DNA from 3 places in the Colwellia sp. 6_MG-2023 genome. Region 2 is predicted to be linked to each of the others. Evidence: predicted binding sites of a transcription regulator. Region 2 holds the regulator's gene; each other region holds the start of a gene.
What was found. The regulator FNR, encoded in region 2, switches genes on or off when oxygen is low (the NO sensors DNR and NnrR bind a similar motif). The targets are predictions, from matches to a motif close to TTGATCTAGATCAA.
Positions count from the first base shown of each region.

Region 1: the regulator FNR is predicted to act here: its motif matches at 7,817-7,830, upstream of Q4503_RS00110 (YdcH family protein).
Region 3: the regulator FNR is predicted to act here: its motif matches at 5,155-5,168, upstream of Q4503_RS02485 (GbsR/MarR family transcriptional regulator).

Region 1 is NZ_JAUOPP010000001.1:13,357-23,569, forward strand. Features, by position in the region: gene trkA (Trk system potassium transporter TrkA) at 1-1,328, shown strand, start outside; gene Q4503_RS00085 (TrkH family potassium uptake protein) at 1,454-2,905, opposite strand; gene Q4503_RS00090 (YigZ family protein) at 2,956-3,576, opposite strand; gene pepQ (Xaa-Pro dipeptidase) at 3,609-4,940, opposite strand; gene Q4503_RS00100 (transglycosylase SLT domain-containing protein) at 5,087-7,021, opposite strand; gene tusA (sulfurtransferase TusA) at 7,192-7,437, shown strand; gene Q4503_RS00110 (YdcH family protein) at 7,492-7,743, opposite strand; gene lepB (signal peptidase I) at 7,952-8,611, shown strand; gene glyS (glycine--tRNA ligase subunit beta) at 8,834-10,213, opposite strand, start outside.
Region 2 is NZ_JAUOPP010000006.1:56,510-66,722, forward strand. Features, by position in the region: gene Q4503_RS05625 (bifunctional 4-hydroxy-2-oxoglutarate aldolase/2-dehydro-3-deoxy-phosphogluconate aldolase) at 88-735, shown strand; gene Q4503_RS05630 (RNA-binding S4 domain-containing protein) at 764-1,168, opposite strand; gene Q4503_RS05635 (acyl-CoA dehydrogenase C-terminal domain-containing protein) at 1,460-3,280, shown strand; gene Q4503_RS05640 (outer membrane beta-barrel protein) at 3,496-4,026, shown strand; gene Q4503_RS05645 (Ig-like domain-containing protein) at 4,091-5,389, shown strand; gene ttcA (tRNA 2-thiocytidine(32) synthetase TtcA) at 5,544-6,425, opposite strand; gene uspE (universal stress protein UspE) at 6,616-7,554, opposite strand; gene fnr (fumarate/nitrate reduction transcriptional regulator Fnr) at 7,707-8,426, opposite strand; gene Q4503_RS05665 (sulfite exporter TauE/SafE family protein) at 8,507-9,244, opposite strand; gene ccoS (cbb3-type cytochrome oxidase assembly protein CcoS) at 9,280-9,477, opposite strand; gene Q4503_RS05675 (heavy metal translocating P-type ATPase) at 9,505-10,213, opposite strand, start outside.
Region 3 is NZ_JAUOPP010000002.1:163,718-173,930, reverse strand. Features, by position in the region: gene Q4503_RS02510 (amidohydrolase) at 1-468, shown strand, start outside; gene Q4503_RS02505 (mandelate racemase/muconate lactonizing enzyme family protein) at 480-1,655, opposite strand; gene Q4503_RS02500 (class II aldolase/adducin family protein) at 1,770-2,540, opposite strand; gene Q4503_RS02495 (NRDE family protein) at 2,705-3,481, shown strand; gene Q4503_RS02490 (sigma-54-dependent Fis family transcriptional regulator) at 3,508-4,812, opposite strand; gene Q4503_RS02485 (GbsR/MarR family transcriptional regulator) at 5,223-5,777, shown strand; gene Q4503_RS02480 (cytochrome ubiquinol oxidase subunit I) at 5,855-7,441, shown strand; gene cydB (cytochrome d ubiquinol oxidase subunit II) at 7,452-8,606, shown strand; gene cydX (cytochrome bd-I oxidase subunit CydX) at 8,662-8,787, shown strand; gene cydD (thiol reductant ABC exporter subunit CydD) at 8,873-10,213, shown strand, end outside.

The DNA.
Region 1 (10,213 bases), on a different contig from region 2:
AAAACCTTGTTGGCGAAAATAACGATATATCTGTTGTTGATGTTGACGGAGAAAAGCTTCGTGAGCTACAAGACAGAATGGATCTTAAAGTTGTCACTGGCCAAGGCTGTCATCCCGACGTATTAAGAAACGCAGGTGCTGAAGATGCTGACATGGTTATCGCTGTTACTTCAGACGATGCCACGAATATGATCACTTGCCAAATTTGTTCTTCTTTATTTAATACTCATAAAAAAATAGCCCGTATTCGCTCAAACCAAATATTAAAACATTCAAAGCAATTATTTCATAAGCTACACATTCCTATTGATCATGTTATTGCACCTGAAGAATTAGTTACCCGTGATATAGCTCGCTTAATTGATTATCCAGGTGCATTACAAGTATTAGAGTTTGCTAGTGGTCGTGTTAGCTTAGTAGCCGTAAAAGCCTATTATGGCGGTTTACTTGTTGGCCATGCACTATCAACATTAAGAGATCATATTCCCAATGTTGATACCCGTGTTGCTGCCATTTATCGAGATGGCAAGCCCATCCGCCCTTTAGGCACTACAGTTATTGAAGCCGATGATGAGGTTTTTTTCATTGCCGCAAGTATTCACATACGCGCCGTAATGAATGAGCTACAAAAGCTAGAGCCCGCCTATAAGCGAATCATGATTGTTGGTGGCGGTAATATAGGTGCTGGCTTAGCCAGTATTTTGGAAGATAATCATCAAGTTAAATTAATAGAGCGCTCTGCAATAAGGGCTGCAGAGCTAACTTCTGAACTTAATAACACCCTAGTATTTCAAGGCGACTCTTCAGATATAGAGTTATTAACAGAAGAAAATATAGACCAATTCGATGTATTTATTGCTGTAACTAATGATGATGAAGCTAATATCATGTCTTCATTACTTGCTAAAAAGCTTGGCGTTCGAAAAACAATGGTACTTATTCAGCGTGATGCCTATGTTGAGTTGGTCCATGGTGGCGCTATTGATATAGCTATTTCACCACAACAAGCTACAATTTCTGCGTTACTCACTCATGTAAGACGGGGTACTATTGATAATGTGTATAGCTTACGTGGTGGTGCAGCTGAAGCGATTGAAATTGTTGCTAAAGGAGATGAGAAATCTTCAAAAGTAGTTGGCCGAGCAGTTCGTAATATCAAGTTACCACCGGGTACAACTATTGGTGCAATTGTTAGAGGTATAGAAGTGTTAATAGCTCACTCTAATACACTAATAGAAGAAGAAGACCATGTTATCCTCTTCCTCGTTAATAAACGTTACATTGGTGATGTGGAAAGGTTATTCCAAGTTAGTGCAACCTACTTCTAACCCAGCAATTTATTTAACTACTCTGAACTCAGTTGAATATATTTTTAATTGCTTCAAAGAATAGCAATATTATATATACCATACTCTAACGCCAATTAACGCTATTCCTCAACTGATGAATAGCGTTATGTGCGCCAAAATCCAGGAGTAAACAACACTAATAAAGTAAACACTTCTAAGCGGCCAAATAGCATTGCCATAATTAACACCCACTTGCTTGCATCCCCAATACCTGAGAAGTTAGCGGCAACCTCCCCTAATCCTGGACCAAGGTTATTAATGGCAGCAGCAACAGCTGTAAATGCGGTAATGTCATCCATACCGGTTGCTAATAGTAATAACATACAAATAACAAACACTGCGGCATAGGCAGAAAAGAAGCCCCAGACAGCTTCGACAACACGATCTGGCAATACCTTTTTACCCATTTTAATCTTAAAAATAGCCCTAGGATGTACTAACTTATTTAGCTCACGTAAACCTTGTAAATACAGTAGTAAGACCCTCACTACCTTCATACCGCCAGCAGTACTCGCTGCACAACCACCAATAAAACTCGAAAAAATCAGTAACAAAGGTAAAAGTGTTGGCCAATCGGCAAATGAAGTGGTTGAAAAGCCTGCTGTTGTGCTAATTGATACAGATTGAAACAAAGCCTGATCAAATGCTTTATCTGCATCTTGGTAAGTGCCAGAGGTCATTAATACTGTAAAACAAATAAGAGTTAGTACAACTTGTATAGCAAGAAACGCTTTAAATTCTGGATCTGCAAAATAATTTCTAAGGGATTTACTTTGAACTACAGCGTAATGTAGGGCGAAATTTACACTGGCAATAATTAAGAAGAAAACACAAACCAAATTAATCGTTGGGCTGTTAAAATATCCCATGCTGGCATCGTGAGTAGAAAACCCTCCAATGGCAACAGTGGAAAATGAATGACAAATAGCGTCAAATACTGACATACCCGCCAACCAATACGCTGCTGCACAAGCAACTGTTAATGATAAATAAATATACCATAAATGCTTTGCTGTATCGGCTATTCTTGGTGTCATCTTTGAATCTTTTACCGGCCCAGGAATCTCTGCTCGGTATAGCTGCATACCACCAATACCTAACATAGGTAATACCGCAACAGCTAATACAATAATCCCCATACCACCTAACCACTGTAACTGCTGGCGATACCACAACACGGCATGAGGTAAACCATCAATACGATTTAAAATGGTCGCCCCTGTCGTCGTTAAACCTGAGAATGATTCAAAAAATGCATCAGTCACTGACAATGATGGCTGATCTAATAAGATAAGAGGAATAGCGGAGAAGCTAGCAAGTACTAACCAAAATAACACCACAATCAAGAAACCTTCTCGAGATTTTAGATCGGTTTTTTCCCCTCTAAAAGGATACCAAGCTAAAAAACCGGTAAACAGGCAACATAAAAAGCCCATTAAAAAAGGTACACCACCACCATCACGATAGATCATAGACACCATGGCAGGCGGAAGCATAGTGACACTGAGTAGTGCGACTAACAAACCTAAAATTCTAATAATATTTTTATATTGCACGTTTTGTTTTTTGCATCATTATTTTATTTAATGTTGGTATACAGCCCAACCTACAAGGTATCAGAAGAGTATAATTTTAATTGACCTGCCGACAGTGTTTGCAATTTATGTTCAACCAAAGCTAATTCAGCTTGTGGTAACAAGAGTTTAAACTGCACTGTTTGTAAATATTCTTGCTCAATAACCTGACCTTCTACTTGGCTAATTATATGCAATACATCATCAACTTGGCTATATTGACACGCTAAAGTTTTTGCCGCCATCGCTATTTTAGTTTTCGATTGTAAAAACACAAGCGCTTGGCGAACACTATCACCATAAGCTCGCTGTAAACCACCAGTACCTAGTTTAGTGCCACCAAAATATCGTACAACTACAGCACAAACTTGCCCAATACCACCACCTTGTAAAACCGCCAGCATAGGTTTACCAGCGGTGCCACTTGGTTCGCCATCATCAGAATAACCATAACCTAAGCTATCATCTGCTGCTTTGGTTAAAAAAGCATAGCAATGATGGCTAGCTTGAGGGTGTTCAAATTGCCTTTGCTTAACTTGCGCCTTAGCTTCTTCAATACTAGTACAAGGAGCCAAATAGCAAATAAAGCGACTACGATTAACAAATATTTCATGTTCAACATTGTTAACCGCTATTTGGTAAGGGCTTTTCATAGCTCTAACATCCAAGAAAATTTAGCAAAAGACTAATTTAAACCTAAATCACGGGTCATATTTTCATTATGCGATTGATGAACAATGATGTTATCTTCAATCCGAATTCCGCCAAAATCACGCATACTATCAACTTTTCCCCAGTTCACTTGATCACTATTTTTTGAATCTTTTAAGGTACCCAGTAAAGAATCAATAAAATACAGCCCTGGTTCTATTGTAAAAACCTGCCCAGCTTCAATAACTCTTGAAGTACGTAGAAATGGATGATTATCAGGAGAGTTAATATGAGTACCACGTTCATCAGCCATAAAGCCACCAACATCATGTACTTGTAAGCCTAAATGATGCCCCAATCCATGAGGGAAGAAAGTACCTACAATACCTGACTCAACAGCGGTATCAGCACTTACTTTAATAAAATCGAACTCGACTAACACCTGGGCAATTTCTCTATAGGTGGCAATATGTAAATCCACATAACTAACACCAGGTTTTAAGCCTTCAACAGCACTAAGCATTAATTGATCCATACGCGCTATTAACTCAGCAAATTTATCTTGCTTGAAAGCATAAGTACGGGTTATATCGGCAGCGTAACCATGAAAGTTAGCGCCAGCATCAATGAGAAATGATTTATGTATTTGCGGTGCTACTTTATCTAACGCCATATAATGTAAAACTGAACAATTTTTATTTAGTGCAACAATGTTGCCATAAGGCGTTTCATTAGTCGTGTAACCTATTGCGCTAAGATAAGCTTGTTGAATTTCATACTCTGTAGCGCCACTAAAAAATGCTTTTTTAGCCGCATTATGTGCTGTTACAGCCAAGCTATTAGACTGACGCAAGCACACTAGTTCATATGATGTTTTATAAGCACGGTAATAATGAAAATAGTTTAATAAAGGCTCTGGATTAATCTCTTCAAATCCTAACGCTTTTGCCACTTCAATATGGCTACCAACATAAGCAAAATCTTTCTTATCATAAGGCAGTAACTTATCTACATCACTTGCTTTAGTCAGCACTTTAATATGAAAAAACTCTCCCCAATAACTTTCAGCTAACGGGACCACTTTATGCCAAAAGTCGACAGGCTGATAATAAATCAGCGTAGGCTTATCTTCGCCATTAACAATAAGCCAGCAATTAGGCACATCAATCAAAGGTAACCAATGTTTAAAATGAGGATTTACTCTAAATGGGTAAGCATTATCATCAAGAAAAGCTTTAATCTCTTGACCTGAATGAATCACCACACCTTCAATTTTTTCACATAACAACGCTTGTTTGGTACGTTGTTGTAAACAGTCAATATGTGCTGAATATTCTTCTTTTAACTTGTTGGTTAATGTACTCATAAACCCTCCCTTAAATTTTTCGGTATAATACCATACCCTTTTATTTTCAAGCTATAACACGACAATAGATCTTCTTTAAATTTGTGCAGCTTATTGTACATTTCGCTAGGTTTAACGCTCTTTTACTTTATTAACAACGAAAGGAGTTAGCCACCTATGGTCATGTTAATCACTTTTTCAAAAAGCTCACTGACTTGTCCTGGTTTATGCTGATATATTTCCTGATAGGCTAAAACACTTTTTACATAGTTACGCGTTTCTTTATAAGGTATGGTTTCAATCCAAATATCAGCAGGAATAGATTTGATGTTATTCACCCAAGTACTTACTCTGTATGGCCCTGCATTATAAGAAGCGGTTGCAAGCAACTGATTACCATTGTTTTTACCCAAAAGAATTTTTAAATATTTGGTGCCTAACTGAATATTGTTTTCAGCATTCAACAAATAACTATTATTGACCCTGCCTTTTTTAAGACTTTTTGCCGTATTAGGCATTAACTGCATTAACCCTTTAGCCCCCACTGGTGAATGAGCATCCTTCATAAAAGAGCTTTCTCTTCTTGCGATTGCAAAAGCCCACGAAGGCGCTATTTTTTCTTCTTTCGCATAAAAATTAATTTCTTTATCAAACGCTTTCGGAAAACGTAAATCAACATCATCTAGGTAGCCAGCATTAACTAAAGTAAAAATTGTTCTATCAAACCATTGGTTTTCGTTCGCTATTTTTGCTGCGACTAACTTTTCTCTATTATTTAATTTTTTAAGTAAGTAATTCCATTCTGAACGTGCTTGATGATGACGCCCTAAGGAATGAAACTCAAAAGCGCGCTTAGCAGCAGGATAATTAATTAGCTGTTTCTTTTCTGCTAAAGAAAACTGAAGTGGTTTGTTTTGCAAGTTCACCGGTTTTTTTAAATAACTTGCGGCAAGAAATCCATAATAATGACGTTCATTAGCTAGCTCTTGCAATAAAAGAATGCCTGGTTCATTTGCATTTGTTGCAATTAATGCCCGTGCATACCAATATTTCCACTTCAAATCATTCTTATGTTTTTTAGGTAATTGCGCTAAATCTATAATCAGTTGATCCCAATCATTTTTCTTTAATGCCTGCGATAAGCGTCGCTGCAGAATACTATCACTCAGTACATTAACATCAAGTTTATCAAGCCAAGTTTGTGCTGCACGGTGGTTTTTAGATGATAAGGCTACTGCAAACCTTTCGGTTATTTGCTGCTGTTGATCTTGTGTAAAAGTAAATTTCACCCTTGCCTTATTATAACTACGAATTGCTACATCGGGTGAATGCCATATTAGTCGCTTAAGACCGTATGTTAGTATTTCTACTTCACGTGTTGATTTATTTGGAAAGTTCTTAAACTTACTTGCTATAGAAGGGTCACGTCTAACTTTATGCCATAAGCGTCCTAAATATTGCTGTTTTGGCGGTAGCAACTTAGTTAAATAAGGAATAAGTGTGTGCTTTCCACCATCAGCAGCCAAACCAATACGTTGCCAAATAATATCGTTGGTACGATACCCTGCTTTTTGCCAACGTTCAAATAAAGGATCACACGCCTTATCTTGTGACTTACCAACCACCCACAATTTAGTAACTTTAGGAAGTATCTCACTTTCTGGCACACCTGCCTGTAAACTGAAATCTAACTGATGGCATACTAATTTGGCATTTGAAGTCGGCTTATAATCTTTTAAATACAAAGCACCTTGTTTTTTATTCGCGAGATAAGTTAACCACTTTTTTCGCAAAGGCCAATCAAGAGGTGTACCCTGATACTCTTCTAAAAATGTTGAGATTTCTTGTGCATCTGACAAACTAATTTTATTCATTAAGCGACTTTGATCTAAATAAGGCTGTAATGAATAATAATGAAGTTGGTTATAGAGTAATTGATATTGAGCAGAATCACTTTTACTGACAAGCTTCTCTGCTTTAATAAAGTTTTTTTGCTGTATTTTATCTACTGTTATTTTAAATGGCTCACTCGCCTGTAGGCTAAAGCTATAACTAACTATAGCCAGTGTTAACAATATTTTCGACACTACACGGGTTAGCATTAACTTCTCTTTTCCCAAAACATATCAGATATCTGATGAAAGTATATACCTAAACGGCCTAGACATGCGAGTTGATATATATTTAGTTGGTTGAACTATATACGAGACAGCTCAAATAGAAATGAAGTAGAATAGTAACACTCGATAAATTTAACTACCCAATATCATTTATGCTAAACGAAACATTTAACAAAACAGATCATTCCCTTGATGCTATTGGTCTACGCTGTCCAGAGCCAGTAATGATGGTTCGATTAAAGATAAGAAAAATGGCAAGTAGTGAAACTCTATTAATCACTTGCGATGACCCCTCAACGACACGTGATATACCTAGCTTTTGTCGGTTTATGGAGCATGAGCTTATTGCCAAAAAAGTTGACGAAAAGCCTTACTTATTTGTAATTAAAAAGGGCTAACCTTTATTATTTCAAACAAGTAAGATTAACCCTATTATGACGCTTATTATTTAGCTATGCTGGTAATTCCACTTTTTGAAGCATAACAAACAGTTCGTCTTTTAGTTTTAAACGTACTTTCTTTTTCTTCTCTAAATAGTCATCACTAGTATTCTCTATCCCCTGCTCTATATGACGTATTTCTTGGTCAATTTCATGGTATTCATTAAACAAACGAGTAAAGTGGTTGTCGTTCATTTTTAAATAATGAATTTCCTCATTAAAATCTGGAAATTCGTGATGAAGGTCATGTTTTTCTAACGTCATAATTTTCTCCTACGTTGTTATATTTTAATAATGTACTCTAACTAACACACTACGCTTTTAATTATTTACGTCATTGATCTAACTCAAACTCTAATGATTTTATTTTGTATCACAGCCTTACTAGTAAAGTTGTAAACATATGTGTATTCGCCGAACCTTTTTATTAAAACTATCTCTAACCCAAACTACTACTATGAGGTGAAATATAATGACTTACTTACAAAAATTTCTAAAAGATAACAAACTATTTATACTCTTTGTTTTATTAATGTCCGTATTTAGAAGTGCCGTTGCTGATTGGTACACGGTACCAACAGGCTCAATGCAGCCAACGATTAAAGAGGGCGATAGAATTATTGTTAATAAAATGGCTTATGATTTAAGACTACCTTTTAGCCAACTATCTCTACTATCAACCGGAGAGCCTAAGCGTGGAGAAATAGTTGTGTTTGAATCTAAAACAGCTGATAAACGTTTAATAAAACGTATGGTTGGCTTACCTGGCGATAGAATTTCAATGAAAGAAGAAACGCTTTATATTAATGGTCAAGCTATGCCATATAAAATAACCAAAGAAAACCCTCAGCAACTTGTCGCTATAGAGCAGCTTGGTGCTATTAATCACTCTATTCGTATCGATAAAGAAAGGAGTAATCAACGTAGTACTTTTTCGCCATTAACCGTTCCTGATGGTTATTACTTTGTGTTAGGTGATAACCGTCGTAACAGCGCCGATTCACGAGTTTATGGTTTAGTCCCTCGTCATGAACTTAAGGGTAAAGCTAGTTCAATTGCATTTTCTGTTAACTATGATAATTACTATTTACCAAGAGAAAATCGATTTTTTAAAGACATATATTCTATTTAACCTGAACTCGGTTTAAGCTGTTTTTAATCAATTGGAATACTTAGGAGTATTGCCTTTACTTTACTCTAGCTTGATAGTTTTTTATTTTAACTCAGAAAAATAGCGGCTAAAGGAATATTTATTAAACCAAGCGCTAGTTATTAAACACAAACTTCACGCACAAAAAAGGGCATATCACTATGCCCTTTTAGTTAATTAACCGAGTTTTCTAACGATACATTGCTACAGTAGTGAAATATCGGCAATAGCAAAGAAACTATTACGAATTTCATTAAGTAATGTTAAGCGGTTAGTTTTAATCGCTTCATCATCACTCATCACCATTACATTATCAAAGAAAGTATCAATTGGCGCTTTTAATTGTGCTAATTCACTTAAAGCCGCTTGGTAGTTTTTATCCGCCATCAATGGTGCAACTTTTAGACTGATTGCTTGATAAACATCAGCTAAATCACGTTCGGCTTGCTCTGTTGCTAAATCAACATTAAAAGCTTGATAAAGCTCACCATCAAACTTAGCTAAAATATTTCCAACTCGTTTATTTGCAGCAGCTAAGGTCGCAGCTTCTGGTAAGTCACCAAAGAAAGTAACCGCTTTAATGCGTTTATCAAAATCCAATGGTGCACTAGGCTTTTTAGCCAACACTGCTTGAATAACATCAACACTGATCCCTTGCTCTTGATAGAAAGCACGGAAACGACCCATAATGAAATCTAAGACATCATTAGCAGTATTTTCATTAATCAACTTATCACCAAACAACTCGATACTTTTGTTAATAAGCTCTGACAGGTCTAAGTTAAGCTGTTTTTCAATAATTATACGAATACTACCAATGGCAGCTCTTCGAAGCGCAAATGGGTCTTTATCACCCTTAGGTGCTTGTTTAATACCAAAGATACCAACTAAGGTATCAATCTTATCACTAATAGCAACAGCACAACCTATATTTGCTTCCGGTAAGCTATCACCAGAAAAACGTGGGCGATATTGATCTTCTAATGCCTGGGCAATATTTTCATTTTCACCATCATGTAAAGCATAGTATTTACCCATAGTGCCCTGCACTTGTGGAAATTCTAATACCATTTCAGACATTAAGTCTGTTTTACTGAGTAAGCCAGCACGGTATGCATCGTCTGCATTTTCATTTAACTGCTGTGCAATAAATTGGCTCAGCTGTGCGATACGTTCTGATTTCGCTTTTAGTGTGCCTAACTGTTTTTGAAACAACACAGACTCAAGACTTGTTAAACGTGACTCTAAACTTTGCTTTTTATCTGTTTTAAAGAAAAACTCAGCATCCGCTAAACGTGGACGAATTACTTTTTCATTACCAAAAATAACTGCTTCAGGATCTTTTGACTCAATATTAGAAACAAAAATAAATTTGTTAACTAATTGACCATTTTTATCTGTAACAGGGAAATACTTTTGATGGTCTTTCATTGAATAAATTAATGGTTCAGCAGGCACATTCAAGAATTCTTTATCAAACGTTCCTACCAATGTTACTGGCCATTCAACTAATGCAGTTACTTCGTTAAGTAAATCTTCATCAATTAATGCTACTGCATCAATATTATTCGCCGCTTGTTTTAT
Region 2 (10,213 bases):
TCAACCAAGCTAAATTAATACATTTAAAAAACTAAAAATTACACATTAAATTGAATTATATTAAATAAAAAATAGAATAGAGGATTTATGACATCAATAAATAATTGGCAAATTATGCCAAAAGATCTTTTTGCAATGGGACCTATCGTTCCTGTACTAGTGATTGATAAAGTTGAAGATGCTTTACCCATTGCGGAAGCACTTTTGGCTGCGGGTATTAAAGTATTAGAAGTGACCTTACGTACGCCTGCTGCATTAGATGTAATTAGCACTATTGCTAAAGAGTTGCCTGAGGCCGTTGTTGGGGCAGGTACTGTTACTAACCGTCTACACTTACAGCAATCAATTGATGCAGGAGCTAAGTTTGCCTTAAGCCCAGGTTTAACGCCAGATTTATTAAAAGCAGGGAGTGAAAGTAGTATTGCTTTAATTCCTGGTGTTTCTTCTGTTTCAGATTTAATGAGCGCAGCAGATTTAGGTTATGATCACTTGAAATTTTTCCCAGCAGAAGCTTCAGGTGGTGTTAATGCTATTAAAGCGATTGGTGGTCCATTCCCTAATATTACTTTTTGCCCTACAGGCGGAATTAATTTAAAGAATGTTCGTGATTATTTAGCATTATCAAATGTTGCTTGTTGTGGTGGCTCTTGGTTGGTTCCTAGTCAAGTTGTAGCAACGAAAAATTGGTCTGAAATAACGAAACTATCTAACGAAGTACTTAACCTCGTTAAATAATTTCTTATATTGATATTTTAGTACGAAACTAAAAAGAAATAGGTTTTCTTTTAGAGAGCCTAGCGGTGCCATCAACTGTTGGTACTGCTGCTTTTACTTCATTTTTTGATGATTTCGTACTTACTGATTGAGTATTTTCATTTAAATCTTCAGCAGTTGTTATTATTTCATTAGGAACATAATCAAAAACATCATCTTCACTTAGCTCTTCATTTATAACAACTTGTATTCTTTCACCATTAAACTCAACAATATCATCATGGTAAACTTTTTTCCTTTTTTGATATTCGACTTCACCGTTGAGTAAAACATATCCTTCACTAATAACAACTTTCGCTTCACCACCCCCTGCAACAAGATCAGCAATTTTAAGTAATTTACATAACTCTATTGGTTGTTTATCTAACTGTATTTCTAAATAACTTTCTGACATATATCTTTTTAGCCCTTAAAAAGAGTTGTTTCTACTGCTTATTTTATCACTTTTTCAAACTAAGGTTTGACTATTTTATTTTATAAAAAACAGTACGTTATTAATAAATATTAATGTTGATAAGAAAAAATACTAAAAAACAACTTGTGTTGGTGGTATGACCAGTGTTCTAATCTCTGTTATTATTTATAGTGATCACCGTTAAGTAAACATAACTAAAAGGTGTTTAGTTAACGGCAATTATTAATATGATCACCGCATCATCAATTACTTCAGTGGTAGGAGAAAACTATGCTTAGTTATAAAGCACCGATAGCAGACATTAAATTTTTAATAGAAGATGTATTTGATTATTATGGACATTACCAAAAATACCCTGAATTTGTCGAAGCAACCCCTGATTTAAATGATGCAATTTTACAAGAATGTGCAAAGTTTTGTGAGAATGAACTATTACCTTTATATCAAAGTGGTGACAAGGAAGGTTGTACCTTTAACAATGGTGCTGTAACGACACCTAAGGGCTTTAAAGAAGCTTATAACAAATATGTTGAAGGTGGTTGGCAAAGCTTATCTCATCCTATTGAACATGGCGGTCAGGGCTTACCACCGTCATTAGGTATGGCTAAATCAGAAATGATGGGTACCGCTAACTGGTCTTGGGCTATGTATCCAGGATTAAGCCATGGTGCCATGAATACAGTACAATCGCATGGCAGCGAAGCACAAAAAGAGCTTTATTTAACGCGTTTAACTGAAGGTAGCTGGACAGGTACTATGTGCTTAACTGAGCCACAATGTGGTACTGATTTAGGGCAAGTTAAAACGAAAGCTGAGCCAAATGAAGATGGCACATATAATATTACCGGTACTAAAATTTTTATTTCAGCGGGTGAGCATGACCTAACAGAGAATATTATCCATATTGTGTTAGCTAGGCTTCCAAATGCGCCAGCAGGTACACGGGGGATCTCTTTATTTATTGTTCCTAAAGTTAAAACGGATGCGCAAGGTAATTTAGGCGAAAGCAATCATGTTACTTGCGGCTCTATTGAAGATAAAATGGGTATTAAAGCTTCTGCAACTGCGGTGCTGAATTTTGATAATGCTGTTGGTGAACTCATTGGACCGGAACATAAAGGTCTAGAATGTATGTTTACTTTTATGAATACCGCCCGTGTAGGTACTGCATTACAAGGTGTATGTACTGCAGAATTGGCATATCAAAATTCATTAATTTACGCAAAAGAGCGTCTATCAATGCGCTCGCTTACAGGTAAGAAATTTCCTGAGCAAGTAGCAGATCCTATTATTGTTCATCCTGATGTTCGTAAAATGTTAATGACGCAGAAGGCTATTTCTGAAGGTGGTCGTGCCATGATCTATTATACGGCTAAAATTGTTGATGAAATTGAAATGGCAAAAACTGATGCTGAAAAAGAAGCAGCAGATGAACGTTTAGGTTTTATTACACCTATCCTTAAAGCATTCTTAACTGAACTTGGCTCAGAAAGTGCGAACCATGGTTTACAAATATTCGGCGGTCACGGCTTTATAAAAGAGTGGGGAATGGAGCAAATTGTTCGTGATGCACGTATTGCAACACTGTATGAAGGTACAACAGGTATACAGGCGTTAGATTTGCTGGGTCGTAAGATCTTACTAACGCGTGGAAAATCATTAAAAGCCTTTACTAAAGAAATACTAACGTTTTGTAAAGATAAAAGTATGATTTCACAAAGCCCGCATAAGCGTCAAATGAATAAGTTTATTTGGCCATTAAGTAAAGCAACAGCTAATTGGCAGCAGTATTCTCTTAGGTTAGCACTTAAAGCAAAGAAAGATAGAGATATCATTGGTTCAGCGTCAGTTGATTATTTAATGTTTTCTGGTTATATCGTGATGGCTTATTTTTGGGCTCAAATGGCACAAGCTGCTTACGAGAAGTTAGCAACAGATGTTGAAAATCGTGATTTTTACCGTGCAAAAATTAAAACAGCAGAGTTTTATTTTGAACGCATGTTACCAAGAACTAAGTCGTTAGCGAAAACTATGATGGCAGACCCTAAAACCTTGATGCAGCTTGACCAAGAGTTGTTATCGTTTTTGTAGGATGACGCTAGGTTAATTAAATAACCTTTATTCGCTTAAATAGATATTAACCACAATCAATAGTTATAATCATTGATTGTGGTTTTTTTCTTTACACTTACGGTTAATCTATGTTTTCTTTAATCAGCGGCCGTTATAGTAAAAAGTATTGATTAGATTCGCTCAGTTCTATATTATCTACCTCTAAATATGATATAAAATGTAGATGGATCTTCATGATAAAAATTATTTTTTGGCTATTATTAATTAGCTTTTCATTTCCCAGTGCTGCCAAATCACCCTTTGTCGACTCAACTTATGTTGGTGTTGATTATATATTATCTTCTATTGAACTTCGTGATGAACGTGCGAAACCTAGTACAACTGCCTTTCGCATAGGAGCGAATAAAGAACGTATTGGCTTGGAAGCTCAGTATCTAAGAGGTAACAATACCGATAATATTTATCGTATGGAATTCGATTTAGAACAAAGTATTGCTCTTTACCTTGTATTGCAATCAAAGACTATCAGTGGTTTTGGTTTAGATGTATCACTAGGCTATGCTGTAACCGATATGACGGTGCAGGGGCCTGCAGAAACGTATAACGGCGAAGATACCTATTCCGGTTTTTCTTGGGGCATCACTTTTCATCAAAAAATATCTTATATCGAAAATACTCAACTTAGGTTTGGTTATCAATCACTCTATAAAGATGATGATATATCCATATCTGGTATTTCTCTTGGTGTAATCTACCAATTCTAGTTATTAATCATGCTATTTGAATGTATAAAAGTTCATAAAAAGCATTTGCGGTGAAAATTAAACAATGAAAGCTAATACAATGAAAAGTAACAAAATCAAAAGCAACGCAATAGCTTATTTTATTGCTATATGCCTAACGAACATCATGTTATTTGGTTGCGATACGGATAATAACGCTAGCGAACTCGGTCAAGCAGTTACGTTTGAAAAATTGCGTGAGCAAGGGCTATTTATTGAGTCACTTACGATCAACGATGATCATATTCGATTAACGAAAGGTGAAACTCATCAACTTAGCGCAATGGCTTTAACTAATAGTGGTGATGTTATCGACGTAACGGAAAGTATTGATTGGAGTTCAAGTGATAACAGCATCGCTACTGTTAATGAGCAAGGTTTAGTTACCGCTGTTGCCAATTCCTCGAATAATCAAGGTATTGTTATTATTATGGGAACAAGCATTAATGGGATTGTGGATGAAGGAGAAATTTCAGTTAGTGACGTTGCGGTAAGCGCTATTAACTTAATTCATCCTCAGCCGGAAGAGGGTACTATTGGTACCTGTGTGGCGACCAACATTACTGCAAATGTAAATTATGAAGATGGCTATATTTCAATGAATACGATCAAAGATATCAGCTTTAGTCTTGATAGCAATACTAGTGCGACTATTGATAAAAACGGTACCTTGTATACCTCATCACCTGACATTGAAACCAGTATAATAACGGGGACTTTAGACGATATTACCGACTCATTAACCGTTATTGCCGACCCACTCAATGTAGGCCATCTTGATATTTTACTTGATGATATAGTTACCGATGATATTACGCTCGCAATAGGAGAACGTATTTTAGTTAACGGTCAGGCCACGTTAACCAATACTACTTTGCCATCTTCTATTGATAATACTATTGTTTGGTCACAAGAAAGTGGTGACTATCTCGGCATTACGACAACAGGTGATAACAAAGGCACCCTAGTTGGCCTTATTGCGGGTACAACGCAACTTGTTGGCTCTTGTGGAGGCAATCAAACTACGGCAACCGTATCAGTAACAGGAACAGCTGAACTTGACTCTATAAAAATTAATAAAGGTAGTGATATTACCTTGGCATCATCAGAGTCGGTAGACTTAACCTTAACGGCTTATTATACCGACACCCCAACAAGCTTGAATGTTTCTGAGTTTGCACATTGGTCAGTTAGCGATACTAGTTTAGTCACGGTGGAATTGATTGATTTAGGTACAAACACAGCGAGTTATCAGTTAACGAATATTTCAAAAAGTACCGATGAAGTGATTGTTACGGTGACTTATGCTGGAGAAAGTAGCACTATAAATATCACTCTTGAATAAATACAGGTAATAAAAACGAATAAACCCAACCAAACACTTAGCTTTATATAAAGGTTATCTCAATATAGTAAGGTTTTGATGGTTCAGACGGTTTATAAGTTACACCAGATGCATTCAATAGGGGGACACACGTTTGTGTGTTCCCTATATTCGATCAAGAAGCGTCGATTATTTCTATGTTTTTAACGTCAATTAAATTTGACGATGAGATGTCAGCTCCTCCAAACTCTTGTTCTTTTGGCTCAGCCGTTCTATCGATGGTAAGTGCTGAAAAGTTGTATAAGTCATGATCAGATAATTGAGAAAGACTAACACTCTGTGTACTTTTAAATACACTTTCTACACGTCCAGGAGATTCTTGGTCCCAAGTATTAAGCATATGCTTTATTTGTTTTCTTTGTAAATTCTCTTGTGAACCACAGAGGTTACAAGGAATAATAGGGTAGCTCTTTACCTCGGATAGTTGCTCAATATCCTTCTCTCTGCAATATGATAGCGGTCTTATTACTACATTTCGTTTATCGTCACTTAGTAGTTTGGGTGGCATAGCCTTTAATTTTGCATTATTAAACATGTTCATCATTAAGGTTTCAACGATGTCATCCATATGATGACCTAATGCTATTTTTGTTGCACCAATCTTTTCAGCAAAACCATATAATGATCCTCTTCTGAGTCTTGAACATAAAGCGCACGTTGTTTTTCCTTCAGGTACTTTTTGTTTTACTACTGAGTAGGTGTCTTTATCAATAATGTAGTAGTCAATGCCTTTTTCTTCGAGGTAATTAGGTAGTATATGTTCAGGAAAGCCAGGCTGTTTTTGATCGAGATTGACAGCTATAACGTCAAATTTAATGGGCGCTACACGTTTTAAGTGTAAAAGGATGTCAAGCATTACGAAAGAATCTTTACCTCCACTTATGGCACAAAGAATTTTATCGCCTTCTTCAATCATGTTGTAATCAGAAACGGCTTTGCCTGTTAGGTGTCTGATTTTTTTTTCTAGCTTATTGCTAATAGCTTGTTGAGTATTCATTAAAAACTACTTACCACTTAATCACATTAGATATTATATTTTCGATGGTAAATTCTATCATAGGTTAAAAGTTTAAAGTGGTATTAAAGTTGTTTGAAAGGGGATTATTTCGACGTTATATTAGCTTAATAAAGACTGAAAAAGGTTACATACCTCTTTCAGTCTTTGATTTCAGTATGAGAAAATACTTTTACTGTAGCGGAGACACATAACCTTCAGGTTTTAGCGCAAGTACATCACAGTTAAGTTGGTCAATGACATGCTCTGCGGTATTACCAATTAATGCTGCAGAAATACCCGTTCGGCCTATTGTGCCTAGCACAACTAGCTCAGCATCAATTTTATCCGCGACTTCTTCAATGACTCTTTCAGGTAAGCCTTCTTCAACGTGAGTGTTAGTGATATCAATTTCAAATTCAGTCGCATGTGCTGCCATCGACTTTTTATGATGTTGCAGCATAGTATTATTGTATTCACTAGAGTTAAACTCTGGTATTTCAATTGCAATGTTAACAGGTGTGCCAGGAAATGAATTTACTAAATGAACGTTTCCTTGAATCAGCTGTGCTAATTTTTTTGCTTCTTTAGTAATTTTATTATTAAGTGAATTGTGCTCTGTTTCATCACTTCCGACATTAATTGCTGCAAGTATGTTCCCATTGCTTGGCCATTCATGCTCTTTTACTAATAATACTGGACATGGACATTTACGCAATATATGCCAATCAGTAGGAGTAAAAATTACCGATTTGAATTTGTCATGTTGATGAGTCCCTTTAATGACTAGATCGTAATTATTTTGGATTACTTGTTCAATAATAGATTCAAAAGGGCGATTATGCCAAACAACTAAGTTACTAATATCAATATCAGGCTTTAAATTACTTATAATACCTTCTAGCCAAAGCTCTTTATCTTTAATAACAGATTGTCGCATAGCGCCACGATCATCGTTGGAAAGGATAGTAGTCATCTCATAAGAGAAGTCAAAGATACTTAGAAAAGCAGTTACTTCCACCTGACCGCCACTTGCTTTAATATTGGCAGCTAAGTCTATTGCTCTTTGTAATGCTTTTTGTTCATCAGTTGATGGGTCGATAACGACTAGAATTTTTTGATAGGTTTTCATGATAATTCTCCCTGTTGTTATACATTGGTTAAACTTTATTAAAGCTTAAGTAATTTATATCAAAAGTGTGAGATTAATGCTTGTTTTAAATCAAAGTATAAGGGATTTAAAACAAGCATTATAAATTATAACGCTAGAAAGCCTTTGAGGAGCTAAAGTTCGGCACAATTAACAAGTTCATTGAGGTTTATGATAGTAATAAGTTTACCATCAACCTTAATTAAGCCTGTTTTATGAAAACGATTTAATAAACGGCTGATTGTTTCAACGGTAAGTCCAATGTAATTACCAATATCGCTTCGTGTCATTGTAAGGCGAAATTCATTGGCTGATAAACCTCTGGCACGATAGCGTTTGCTTAAGCTGACTAAAAAAGTAGCAACACGTTGTTCGGCATTCTTTCTGTTCAACAACGTAAGCATTTCTTGATCGGTTCTAATCTCGTTACTCATTAAGCGTAAAACTTGTTTCTTAAGTTTTGGCATAGTATTAGATAAAGTATCTAAATTATCGTAAGGAATTTCACATATCATCGATGTTTCTAAAGCTTGAGCAAAACTTTTATGTTCTGATTCGGCAATAGCGTCAAATCCTAGTAAATCTCCAGCTAAGTGAAAGCCAGTGATTTGTTCTTCACCTTGTTCATTAACGGTAAAAGTTTTAAATGTACCAGAACGAATAGCATAAAGCGCCTGCATTTCTTGACCATCAGTGAATATTTTATCACCTTTGTGGAAAGGACGTTTACGATCAATAATTTGATCAAGCGTATTAAGTTCTTGATCATTTAAGGTAAAAGGTAGACAAAGTTCACTAACACTACAGTTTTGACAGTTAATATGCTGTGCACCAGGGGAACTATTATTTAACATAGGCTACTCATTTATTTTATAGGAATAGGGTAAATTTTCATTTATGTATTTACTCTAATTTCTAGGATAATGCTATGGTATTAGAACATCTGGTGGTATGCAACAATAAAACTATAAATACCAAAGGTTATTAGTACTAACGCCATTATCTTTTTGAACGATGGTTTAGTTAAAGTATTTTTAATGCTACTAAACCCAATAGAAAGAGTTAACAGTGCGGGAAGAGTACCTAAGCCAAAAAAGAACATAATACTCGCCCCAGTATATATGCTACCGCTTGCCAGTGCCCAAGTTAAGGTTGAGTAGACTAATCCGCAAGGTAACCAGCCCCAAATGGCGCCAAGAGTAAGTGCTTTTATTGGTGAATTTACAGGGATGGCTTTACTGGCTAAAGGTGATATGTAACGCCATAAATGCTTACCTAGGGCTTCTATTCGATTTAACCACATCAACCACTGACCTAAATATAAACCAAGTAAGATCATAAAGGTTGCCGAAATTAACCGTAGACCAGCAAGTGGCATTCCAATATTTTTTGCCGCGATAGAGCCGGTAAATCCCACAATTGCGCCGATAAAAGCATAGGAAGAAATACGACCAATATTGTATAAAATTACTAAGGCGGTTTTACTACGAGTAATTGAGGATGCTGTTGAGTGCTTAATAGGTCTCTGATTATTAACAGGTATTTGATTATTATATTTATTTGACTCAGGAAGGGCTGAAGTGAGCATGGTGGTAATCCCACCGCACATCACAATACAATGCCCTGAGCCAAGTAATCCTATTACAAATGCGGAGAATAAGTCTAGGTTCATTGAGTTAGTTACCGTTATGAGAACTGCTGACTTTGTTAGCCATGATTTGTACTGTCAGGTTTATCACTACTTTGTTTGGTTGTTTTATCATCCTCTTTATTATCAAAAAGAATACTCATACCTTCTTTTTCAAGGTCATCAAACTGTTCAGTTTTTACTGCCCAAAAGAACATATAAATACCCAGTGCTGTTAGTAATACCGCGATTGGAATTAAAAAATAAATAATGCTCATTTTTGTTTCTCTTGATCTTAAGGGCTATTATCTGAGTAAGCGTAGTGAATTACTGATCACTAAAATTGAGCTAACAGACATACCAATAACAGCCATGTAAGGTGTAATATAACCGGCTACAGCTAATGGTAATACAATAGCATTGTAGCCAAAAGCCCATAAATAATTCTGAAAAATAATGCGTTTAGTCTTTATTGATACATCATTTAAGGTATTAATACTTGTTAGTTTACTATTAAGTAAAATAACATCAGCACCGCTTTTGGCTATATCAGTTCCGCAGCCCATTGCCATAGATACATGTGCAGCACCAAATACTGGAGAATCATTAACACCATCGCCTACCATAGCAATGTTAATATTGTTCTTTTGTTGCTCTTTGATTATTGACATTTTATCTGTGGCGCTTAAGTTACCATGACATTGAGTTACAGATAAGGTTTTACCTACTTTGTCACAGGCGCTTTGATTGTCACCAGACAGCATCATTGTTTGATGGCTGGCATTAAGCGTGTTTAATAAAATATAGGCGTCTTCTCTGATCTTATCGACCAGATAAAATGCTGCAATAAGTTTATTTTCAAAAACGAGTACACAAGAAGCGCTCATTAACGATTGATCATTTTTATGCTCTGTAGCTGTTAACAGCCAGCTAGCTTTGCCAATACGATAAGGGTGCTCATTAACAATACCAGTTACACCTAATCCAGACTGAACTTGGATTTCTTTTGTCGGA
Region 3 (10,213 bases), on a different contig from region 2:
CAAAATAAAACACTGATTTTTGAAGCACAATTATCATTAATTAATTCAACCTCAGTAAGTTCGTTATGTGATGTGATTAATGATAATGCTAATATTTCCTTTATTATTAACCATGCAGGCTTTCCCCCAACCGACATACAAAGTGTTGAATGGCAATATTGGCAAAGTAACTTGCTTAAACTATCGAGCTATCCTCATGTTGCAATAAAATGTTCCGGCTGGGAGATGAGTGACAGAAATTATAATCAAGCTTGGCTTACTCAAAGCTTAACAATAATTTTCGATATTTTTGGCCAAAATAGAATGCTGATGGCTAGTAATTTTCCGCTATGTTTGTTCAGTCATAACAGCTATCAAAATTATTGGTATTCGGTTATCGAGAGTGACTTTATTCAAGCATTATCAGCGCAAGAAAAAAGCGCATTGTGTTATGACAATGCGCTTCGTTGGTATGCTATAAGTTGTTAATAATTTAGCAATTATTTAATAGTAACATGTGGTGAACGTTTCACTATTTCATCATTCAGTTCAATGCCAATTCCCGGCACTTCAGTTACTTGAAAGAAGCCATCGACTGGCTGAGGATCTTGTAAGCATAATTCACGGTTCCAATCTTTAATTGCATAAGTATGATGTTCATGAATTAAGAAATTAGGAATCGCAGTTTCTAAATGCAATGATGCTGCCGTTGCTACTGGGCCACCACATACATGGGCTTGAATACGAATATCATAAACATCTGCATAATCGCACACTTTTTTAGCTTCAGTGAAGCCGCCACACAAGCCAACATCAGGTTGTAAAACATCAATACTTTGATCTTCAAAATAAGGACGCACATCCCAGCGATGATACAAACGCTCTCCACCAGCAATAGGTACATTCACATTATCAGAAACTTTTTTATGAACAGCAGAATTTAAGTAATTTACCGGCTCTTCGTACATCATACAATCAACTTCTTCGACAATAGCGCCCATTTGAATGGCAGAAGCAGCCCCCATAAGTGAATGAGATTCAAAAATTATATCAACATCTGGTCCAACTGCATCACGAATAGCACGTAATCGATCGCCAAAAAGGCGCATTTGTGGTCGAGTAAAAAGCTTGGTTCTGTCAAATGAAGAACTACCATCTTTGTTATACACAATCGGGTCAACTTTAACCGCATCATAACCTTCACTAACCGCTTTTAAAGCAGCTTGTGCATATTCTTCAGGCTCAATAAGTTTTTTAATATCGCTATCCCAATCAAATTGTAATTGGCTAGCATAGGTACGTAACTTGTCATTTACTTTACCACCCAATAACTGATAAACCGGGACGCCTAATGCCTTAGCTTTTATATCCCACAAAGCAGTATCTATTGCACTCATCGCTGAATACAATACAGGTCCGCCACCTAAGCCCCAAAAACTTTCTCTGAGCATACGTGACCATAACAATTCAGTATTAAAAGGATTAAAACCAATTAACACCGCTTCCGAAATTTCTTTCAGCATTGCTGCTGCTGCGCTGTGCCCCCAATCATAAGCCAAACCAGCTTCACCAACGCCACTTATCCCTTCATCAGTATGAATACGTACAAAAACAGGATTCCACGCAGGACGTTTTGGGCAATGAATATCAAATACTTCAATATGAGTAATTTTCATTTTTATCTCTTTTAATAAGTTTATTTATCTTTATCTTAAAACTAACGACTAAACCATTAACTACCAGCGTTAAGCTGTATGATTCAATTTGAACGAAAAAGCACGGAATTGACGTTAATCAGCAAAATCTGGATATTTGCGATACACTCGACGTAACATTGCTGGCCAAGCAGTTTCACCACCGGTTTTTCCTGTATGTACAATATTAGCTTGTGCTTTAATGCCATCAATAATACTTTGCGGCGCATAAATAGGTTTCATATCTGTTGCCATTACTTGTAACTGTATTTGGCATGCTCGCGTTAAGTCATACATATGCATAAACGCATCACCAATGGTTTTGCCCATGGTCAGTGCACCATGATTACGCAGTAACATAAAGTTTTTATCACCTAAGTCCTCTTGAATCCTTAACTTCTCTTCATGATTAACCGCTAAGCCTTCATAACCATGATAACTGAGTGACGCAAGCGCAAACATCGAATATTGACTTAAAGGTAATAAACCTTCTTCCAAGCTCGCTACCGCAATAGTTTCATTAGTATGCACATGCATAACACACATATCATCGTGCCGCGCTTCATGAGCAGCACTATGAATAGTAAAACCGGCAGGGTTGATGTCAAATGGGCAATCTTTATCAACAATATTACCGTTAATATCAATTTTGACTAAATTAGATGCGGTTACTTCTTCAAAAGCTAAACCAAAAGCATTAATTAAAATATGTTCACTATCTGGAATACGTGCCGAAATGTGAGTGTGGATTAAATCATCCCAACCGTGCATTACCATCAATCGGTAGCAGGCAGCTAAATCAACACGCGTTTGCCATTCTTGTGCTGAAACTTTATCTTTTAAATTTATCGGGGGAATTTCGAACATGTTCATGACCTAGTTGCGTTTCAATATATAAATTGAAGTATGTACACTGTAATACACAGAGTACAATATGAGAATTTCTTTATATTGAATACTACCTGAGCTAACACTCGGTATAAAGAAAGAGTTATCATAAGTTATAATTTCAAATTAAAAACAACCTTAATATGTGTATTTTATTTTTTGCCATTAAAGAACACCCTAAATACCCAGTGATTATTTGTGCTAACCGAGATGAAGTTCATCAAAGACCAACCCAAATGATGCATTGGTGGCCAGAAACAAAGCAACAAGCAAGTATTTTAGCTGGTAAAGACTTACAAGCAGGCGGCACTTGGCTAGGGTTAAATAAACAAGGTAGATTTAGTGCGCTTACTAATTTTCGCGAGCCACAGTTATTTGATAAAAATAAACAATCACGTGGTGATTTGGTAACACAAGCATTAGCTAAGCAAGATCAAGAAATAAATAAACAACTAGTGAATACTGCACATCAGTATAATGGCTTTAACCTAGTGTTTGGAAAACTCGACAACCTCACCTACTTTAATAGCACATCAAAAAAACAGCAAACATTAACGACTGGCTTTCATAGTTTATGTAATGGCGACTTAGACGATATTTGGCCTAAAATGGCTTTAGGACAAGAACAGCTTGCTACCGCAATACAGGAGTCTGCTAGTCAACTGTTGAATATCGATAACTTATTCACCCTGATGAAAAACAATCAACAAGCCGAAATAGAGAAATTACCTAAAACGGGGGTTCCATTAGATTGGGAGCAACGCCTTAGTTCGATTTTTATTGTATCGCCAGAGTATGGCACTCGTACTACTAATATAATCACCCAAGACAATCAAGGAAATATTTCTGTTTATGACAGGAGTTATGATGCTCAAGGAAAATGTGTAAAAGAGCAGCAATTCTCTATTCCAGCAACATAAATTACTTAAACGATGCATGCGTTGGCTCACTTAGGTAAAGTATATTCTCTGATATTCAACTGATGTTTTTGTAATTTTCGATAAAGAGTTCTAACGCTTACTTCTAAATTATCAGCAATTATTTTTGGTTGATTACCATATTTGTTTAATAGCCCAATAAGATATTTTTTCTCATTGGATAGTAAATTAGCAGGGTGATCTTCCATCTTACTTGCATTAGTAATATGCTGAGGCAAGTGTTCTATATTAATGAATTCGTCATCACTTAATAAAGCACTTCGCTGTACAATATTTTTAAGCTCTCTGATATTACCCGGATAGTGATAATTTGACAGTTTAGTTAATGCTTCTGGTGAAAACATTTTTGATGAAAACTCACTTTTTGATAATAAATGTTCGGCTAATAACGAAATGTCTGACTGCCTTTCTTTTAACGTTGGTAAACGAATAGGAAACCCTGCAATTCGATAATATAAGTCTTCACGAAAAGTGCCTTCTACCACCATTTTTTCTATATTTTTGTGGCTAGCGCAAATCAGTCTAAAGTTAGCCTTTTTCTTATCAATACCCCCTACACGTCGATAATAACCTGTTTCAATTAAACGTAGTAACTTCACCTGTAAGTTAAGCGGGACGTCACCTATTTCATCTAAAAATAAAGTGCCATTATTTGCTAAGCAAACCAAACCTTTTTTACTCGTATTGGCACCGGTAAAAGCCCCTTTTTCATGGCCAAACAACTCAGATTCAAATAACGATTCACTTAAGCCAGTACATTCAACCTCTATAAACGCTTCATTTTTTCGTTTACTCGCCTGATGTATTGATAACGCGACAAGCTCTTTCCCTGTACCGGTGTCGCCTTGTAGCAAAACACTAATATTACTGCTGGCGCTGCGCGTGATCATTTTAAGCAAATTTTGAAAAGGCTGACTTTTACCTATTAGCTTTCGATCACTACTGACACTGCTAGCAAAATCAATTTTTTCTAATATTTCTAAAAAGCCAATGGTTATTCCGTCATTATTTTTAACGGGTTTCATCAAAATACTACAATAAACATCGCCTAACTCGGTTCGATGAATATGTAACGCTGAGCTATTTTTATCGGTTATTTTACAAGATGATAAAGGACACGTTTCACCTTGCTGATCACAAGGTTTAGTTGCATTGTGCGAGACTTCATAGCATTTACTCTTTCCCAGCAATACTTCTGTTTTATAGGTATCACGATAAGCTTGGTTGACGGCCTCTATTGAGTAATCATTGGTAATGTAAATAGCTGGTTTTTCAACAGACTCGATAATTGCTTGAATTGTTTGGTGTACCACTTCGCCCCCTTAAGCCAAAATTGTCACAAACTCTCGCCATTTAATGTCATTTATGACTCAATTAAAAGCAGATTATTATAAAAAACGATATTTACAGCTTAATACACTGTTTTAAAAGTGTTTATTTTAACGTTATTCTTTGGCACTTATATTGCTATTCATATTACTGAATATACAAGCATGATACTGCTATAAGTAATTAATGTTAAATATTCATCGCTAATAACAAGCACTTTTGATCAGAGTAACTTAAGCTAATAAATAGCATTTTTACTCTAAAATTCAAGTACTTTTAAAGTTAATTTCAGTATGTGGGATAAAATGATGATGAATATTTTTAATTTGATCTGGATCAAACGTTCAAAACGTTTTAAACTTTCAGAAATTATTGAAACTTTATTTTTAAGTCTATGGAAATTTCAGAGAAAAACCAGTCATTCGTTTATCACTTTGGTGAAATGGGTAGTAAATGGGGCTTCAATCGTACCGTTGGGCAAATGTATGCCTTATTGGTGATTACTGACAAACCAATTACCGCAAACGATCTGGCAACTACGCTTAATATTTCTCGCGGCAATGTCAGTATGGGTATTAAAGAACTACAGTCATGGAAATTAGTACAAGTTACTCATGTACCGGGCGATCGTAAAGAATACTACAATGCTATTGGTAGTGTGATGGACATGGCGAATATTGTTTTTGAAGAAAGACGTAAACGTGAAGTAGATCCGACTCTATCATTACTACGAAATTTACTACTAGATACGCCAGAAACCGATAGTGAAATATATGCTCAGCAACGTATGAAAGACATTCATGACTTATTAGAAATGATCACCAATTGGGCTGCTGAATTACAAAAACTAACCCCTGAACAATTAAATACGCTAATGAAATTAGGAACAGGTGTGACCAAGATATTATCAGTTAAACAAGCCTTATTTTCTAAAAAGCAAACTGAATAAATAAATTTAGAACAACCAAACACCATCGAGACGTTAAATAATGTGTTGTGCAATAATCACGCAAGAGAGAAATCAATATGATCAATGAAACCTTAGTAGAGCTATCGCGGTGGCAGTTCGCTGTTACTGCCTTATTTCATTTCTTGTTTGTCCCTTTAACCTTAGGGTTAACGTGGATCTTATTTATTATGGAAGCCGTTTTTGTTATGACTGGCCGCGAAATTTATCGTGACATGACAAAATTTTGGGGCAAGCTATTTGGCATCAACTTTGCCATTGGTGTTGCAACTGGGCTAACCATGGAGTTTGAGTTTGGTACCAATTGGTCTTATTACTCACATTATGTTGGTGATGTCTTTGGTGCTCCATTAGCCATTGAAGGTTTAATGGCATTTTTTCTTGAATCCACGTTCGTTGGGATGTTCTTTTTAGGCTGGGATAGATTAAGCAAGCGCCAGCATTTAATCGGCACCTTTCTAATGGCATTAGGAACCAACATGTCAGCTCTATGGATATTAATTGCCAATGGCTGGATGCAAAACCCTGTCGGTAGTGAATTCAACTATATGACAATGCGCATGGAATTAGTTAGCTTTAGCGAAATAATTTTTAACCCCGTTGCTCAAGTTAAATTTATTCATACTGTAGCAGCAGGCTATGTAGCAGGCGCAATGTTTGTTTTAAGTATTAGCAGTTATTATCTACTTAAAGGAAGAGATGTTGCTTTTGCTAAACGCTCTTTTTCTGTCGCTGCCGGCTTTGGTCTTGCCGCAATACTATCAGTAATTCTTTTAGGTGATGAGTCAGGCTATGAAGTTGGCGAAGTACAACGCGTTAAACTAGCTGCTATTGAAGCCGAATATCATACCGAACCAGCTCCTGCAGCGTTTACCCTAGTAGGTTTACCTAATGACGAAACCATGGAAACGGATTATGCGGTAAAAATCCCGTATGCATTAGGCATAATTGCTACCCGCTCTTTAGACGGTGAAGTTATGGGCTTACGTGATTTACAAAAAGCCCATGAGCCTAGAATCCGTAACGGTATGGTTGCCTATGAATATTTAGAAAAACTGAGAAATGGCGAAGAAACCCCAGAAAATATCGCTAGATTTAACGAAACAAAGCATGATCTTGGCTACGGCTTATTACTGAAACGTTATACTGATAATGTGGTAGATGCCACTGAAGCACAAATACAAATGGCAGTTAAAGATTCAACCCCTTCAGTTGCTCCCATTTTTTGGGCGTTCAGAATAATGGTTGCCTGTGGTTTTACGATGTTACTGTTATTTGGCTTAGCTTTTTACTTTAACGCTAAACGACAAATAGAAGAAAAACGTTGGTTATTAAAAGCCCTACTCTTCGCATTACCTCTACCTTGGATAGCAATAGAAACAGGTTGGTTTGTCGCAGAGTTTGGTCGTCAACCGTGGTCTATCAGTGAAGTTTTACCGACTTTCATGTCAACGTCTAATCTAGCAGTAAGCGACTTAATTTTCTCGCTAGCAGCCTTTATTATTGTCTATACCATTTTATTTATTATTGAAATGTATTTAATGATCAAATTTGCTCGATTAGGCCCTAGTGCTTTACATACAGGTCGTTATCATTTTGAAAAAGAATCCGTGTTAGCACCGGGTCTTCGCAGCCAAAGTTCTTAAGGGGAAATACATGTTTGATTACGAAACATTAAAACTAATATGGTGGGGGCTAATCGGCTTCCTATTTATCGGTTTTGCTATTACTGATGGCATGGATATGGGCGTAGGTGGCTTGTTACCCTTTGTTGCTAAAAAAGATGTCGAGAGCCGTGTGGTTATTAACACTGTTGGGGCCCATTGGGATGGTAACCAAGTATGGTTAATTACCGCAGGCGCAGCACTTTTTGCAGCATGGCCTTTAGTTTATGCTACAGCGTTTAGCGGCTTTTATTTTGCTATGATGCTAACGCTATTTAGCTTATTTTTACGTCCGCTAGCATTTGATTATCGTAGTAAAATTGAATCTGAAAACTGGCGTAGTAATTGGGATAAAGCATTATTTGTTGGCTCTATGGTACCGCCATTAGTATTTGGTGTTGCTTTTGGTAACTTATTACAAGGTGTGCCTTTTAGTTTCGATGAGTTAATGCGTGTTACTTATACGGGCTCATTTTTCGCTTTATTCACTCCTTTTACTTTGCTAACAGGTATTGTCAGTGTTGCTATGGTATTAATGCATGGTTCAACTTGGTTAGTGATGCGAACAGATGCCAAGGTTGCACAGCGTTCAGCGAATATTGGTCGTGTTGTTGCCGTGGTGTTATCACTCGCGTTCGTCCTAGCAGGCGTGATGGTGTGGCAAAGTATTGATGGTTATGTAGTAACAAGTAGTATTGATAAAATGGGACAAGCACAACCCACTTTAAAACAAGTAACCACAACCGCTGGTGCGTGGCTTCATAATTACCAAAACACCCCTGTATTATGGCTAGTACCACTTACCGGAATAATCATGCCCTTAATCGTTGCACTTTTCTTAAGTAATAAAAGCAACAGAATGACAGTAAAAGTTACTGCTTTTATTGCCAGCTCGGTGACGATTGTTTCGGTAATATTAACTGCAGGCATTGCAATGTTCCCATTTGTTATGCCTTCAAGCAGCCAGCCCAATCACAGCTTACTAATGTGGGATACCGTATCAAGTGAAACTACGCTAACGCTAATGTTCACGGTAGTTGCTGTTTTTGTTCCTATTATTCTTGGCTACACTATTTGGTGTTATAAAAAGATGTGGCGTACGGTGACTATTGAAGAGATTGAGCAAAACAATCACAGTGCCTATTAATACTTAGTTGCTTAAATAGTTACTAGAAAGTTAAATAAATTTAGAGGAAAATTTTATGTGGTATTTCAGTTGGATTTTAGGTGTATTACTCGCCGTATCTTTAGGCATTATTAATGTTATGTGGTACGAAATGGAACAACATGTAGATAATGTTGCCGATGATCAAAATGGTGATAAATAGTCATCAATAATTAACCAGAAACAATATGCTTAGCACCAATATAGTAGTGCTAAGCATACAAGGTTCATGGTAAGCCAAGGACATTATGAGCGAAAAAACAACGCAACCAAAAAAGCATGTAAATAAATGGCTCAAAGCCCAAAAGAAGCACGCTCACGGCAAGTTGAGTGTCGCCATTGCTTTAGGATCATTAAATGGACTATTAATGATCTTACAAACAGCCGTTTTAGCTTACCTGATTGATTGGGTTATATTTTCAGAAAAAAGCACTCATTTATTTAATGATGCAAGTAATGAACTAGCCACTAATAGCACCATGTTTACTGGTTTTAGCATGGTTATTATTGCGTTAGTAGTGCTTATTTTTTGTCGTGCGGTACTTGGCTATTTTAGCGAATGCTATAGTCGCCGCAGTGCTATGAATATAAAAGCAAATATTCGTTCACGATTACTGTATCGTGTTTTTCAATTAGCTCCTTCTTTTGCGCAAACAAAAGGTAGTGCTAAGTTAGCGCATCTATTACATCAAGGAATAGATTCACTAGAAGATTATTTTGCTGGCTACCTTCCTACCATCGCCTATTGTGCCGTCATTCCACTAGCAATACTTATTGCGGTATTCCCTATCGATTGGCAGTCAGGACTCATTTTATTATTAACAGCACCTATGGTGCCGTTTTTCATGATCCTTATTGGTCACAAAGCAGAACAGTTAAACCAAAAACACTGGGCTAAACTACAACGAATGAGTAGTCATTTTCTGGATATTATTCAGGGATTAACCCAGCTAAAAATATTCAATGCCTCAAAAAGAGAAATTGCCGCCGTCAAAAAAATTAGTGATGATTATGGTGATCAAACGATGGGCGTTTTAAAAATTGCCTTTCTTTCATCATTTGTCTTAGAGTTTTTAGCGTCAATCTCAATTGCGTTAGTTGCCGTCGTATTAGGTTTTCGTTTGTATTATGGTGATGTAGATTATGTATTTGCCTTATGGGTTTTACTGCTAGCGCCAGAATTTTATTTACCCTTTAGACAGCTTGGCACACAGTACCATGCAAAAATGGCCGGTGTAACCGCAGCGGAAGACTTGGTTGATATATTGAGTCACCCCGTGCCAGAAAGATCACTACAAACAACCTTTACCGCCCCTTTTACGATTAAACTTGCACAAGTCGAATTTGCTTATCCGCAGCGTAGTAATACCTTAAGCAATATAAACATTGAGCTTTCATCTCAAGGTTTATATGCCGTCATTGGTGAAAGTGGTTCAGGTAAATCAACCTTAACTGATTTAGTATTAGGCTTTATTACCCCTAATTCAGGACAAGTTACCATTAATGAGCAGTTACTCACCTCAGCTAACCGTGATAACTGGTTACAACATTGTGGCTGGATTTCACAACAAGCCCAAGTATTCTATGGT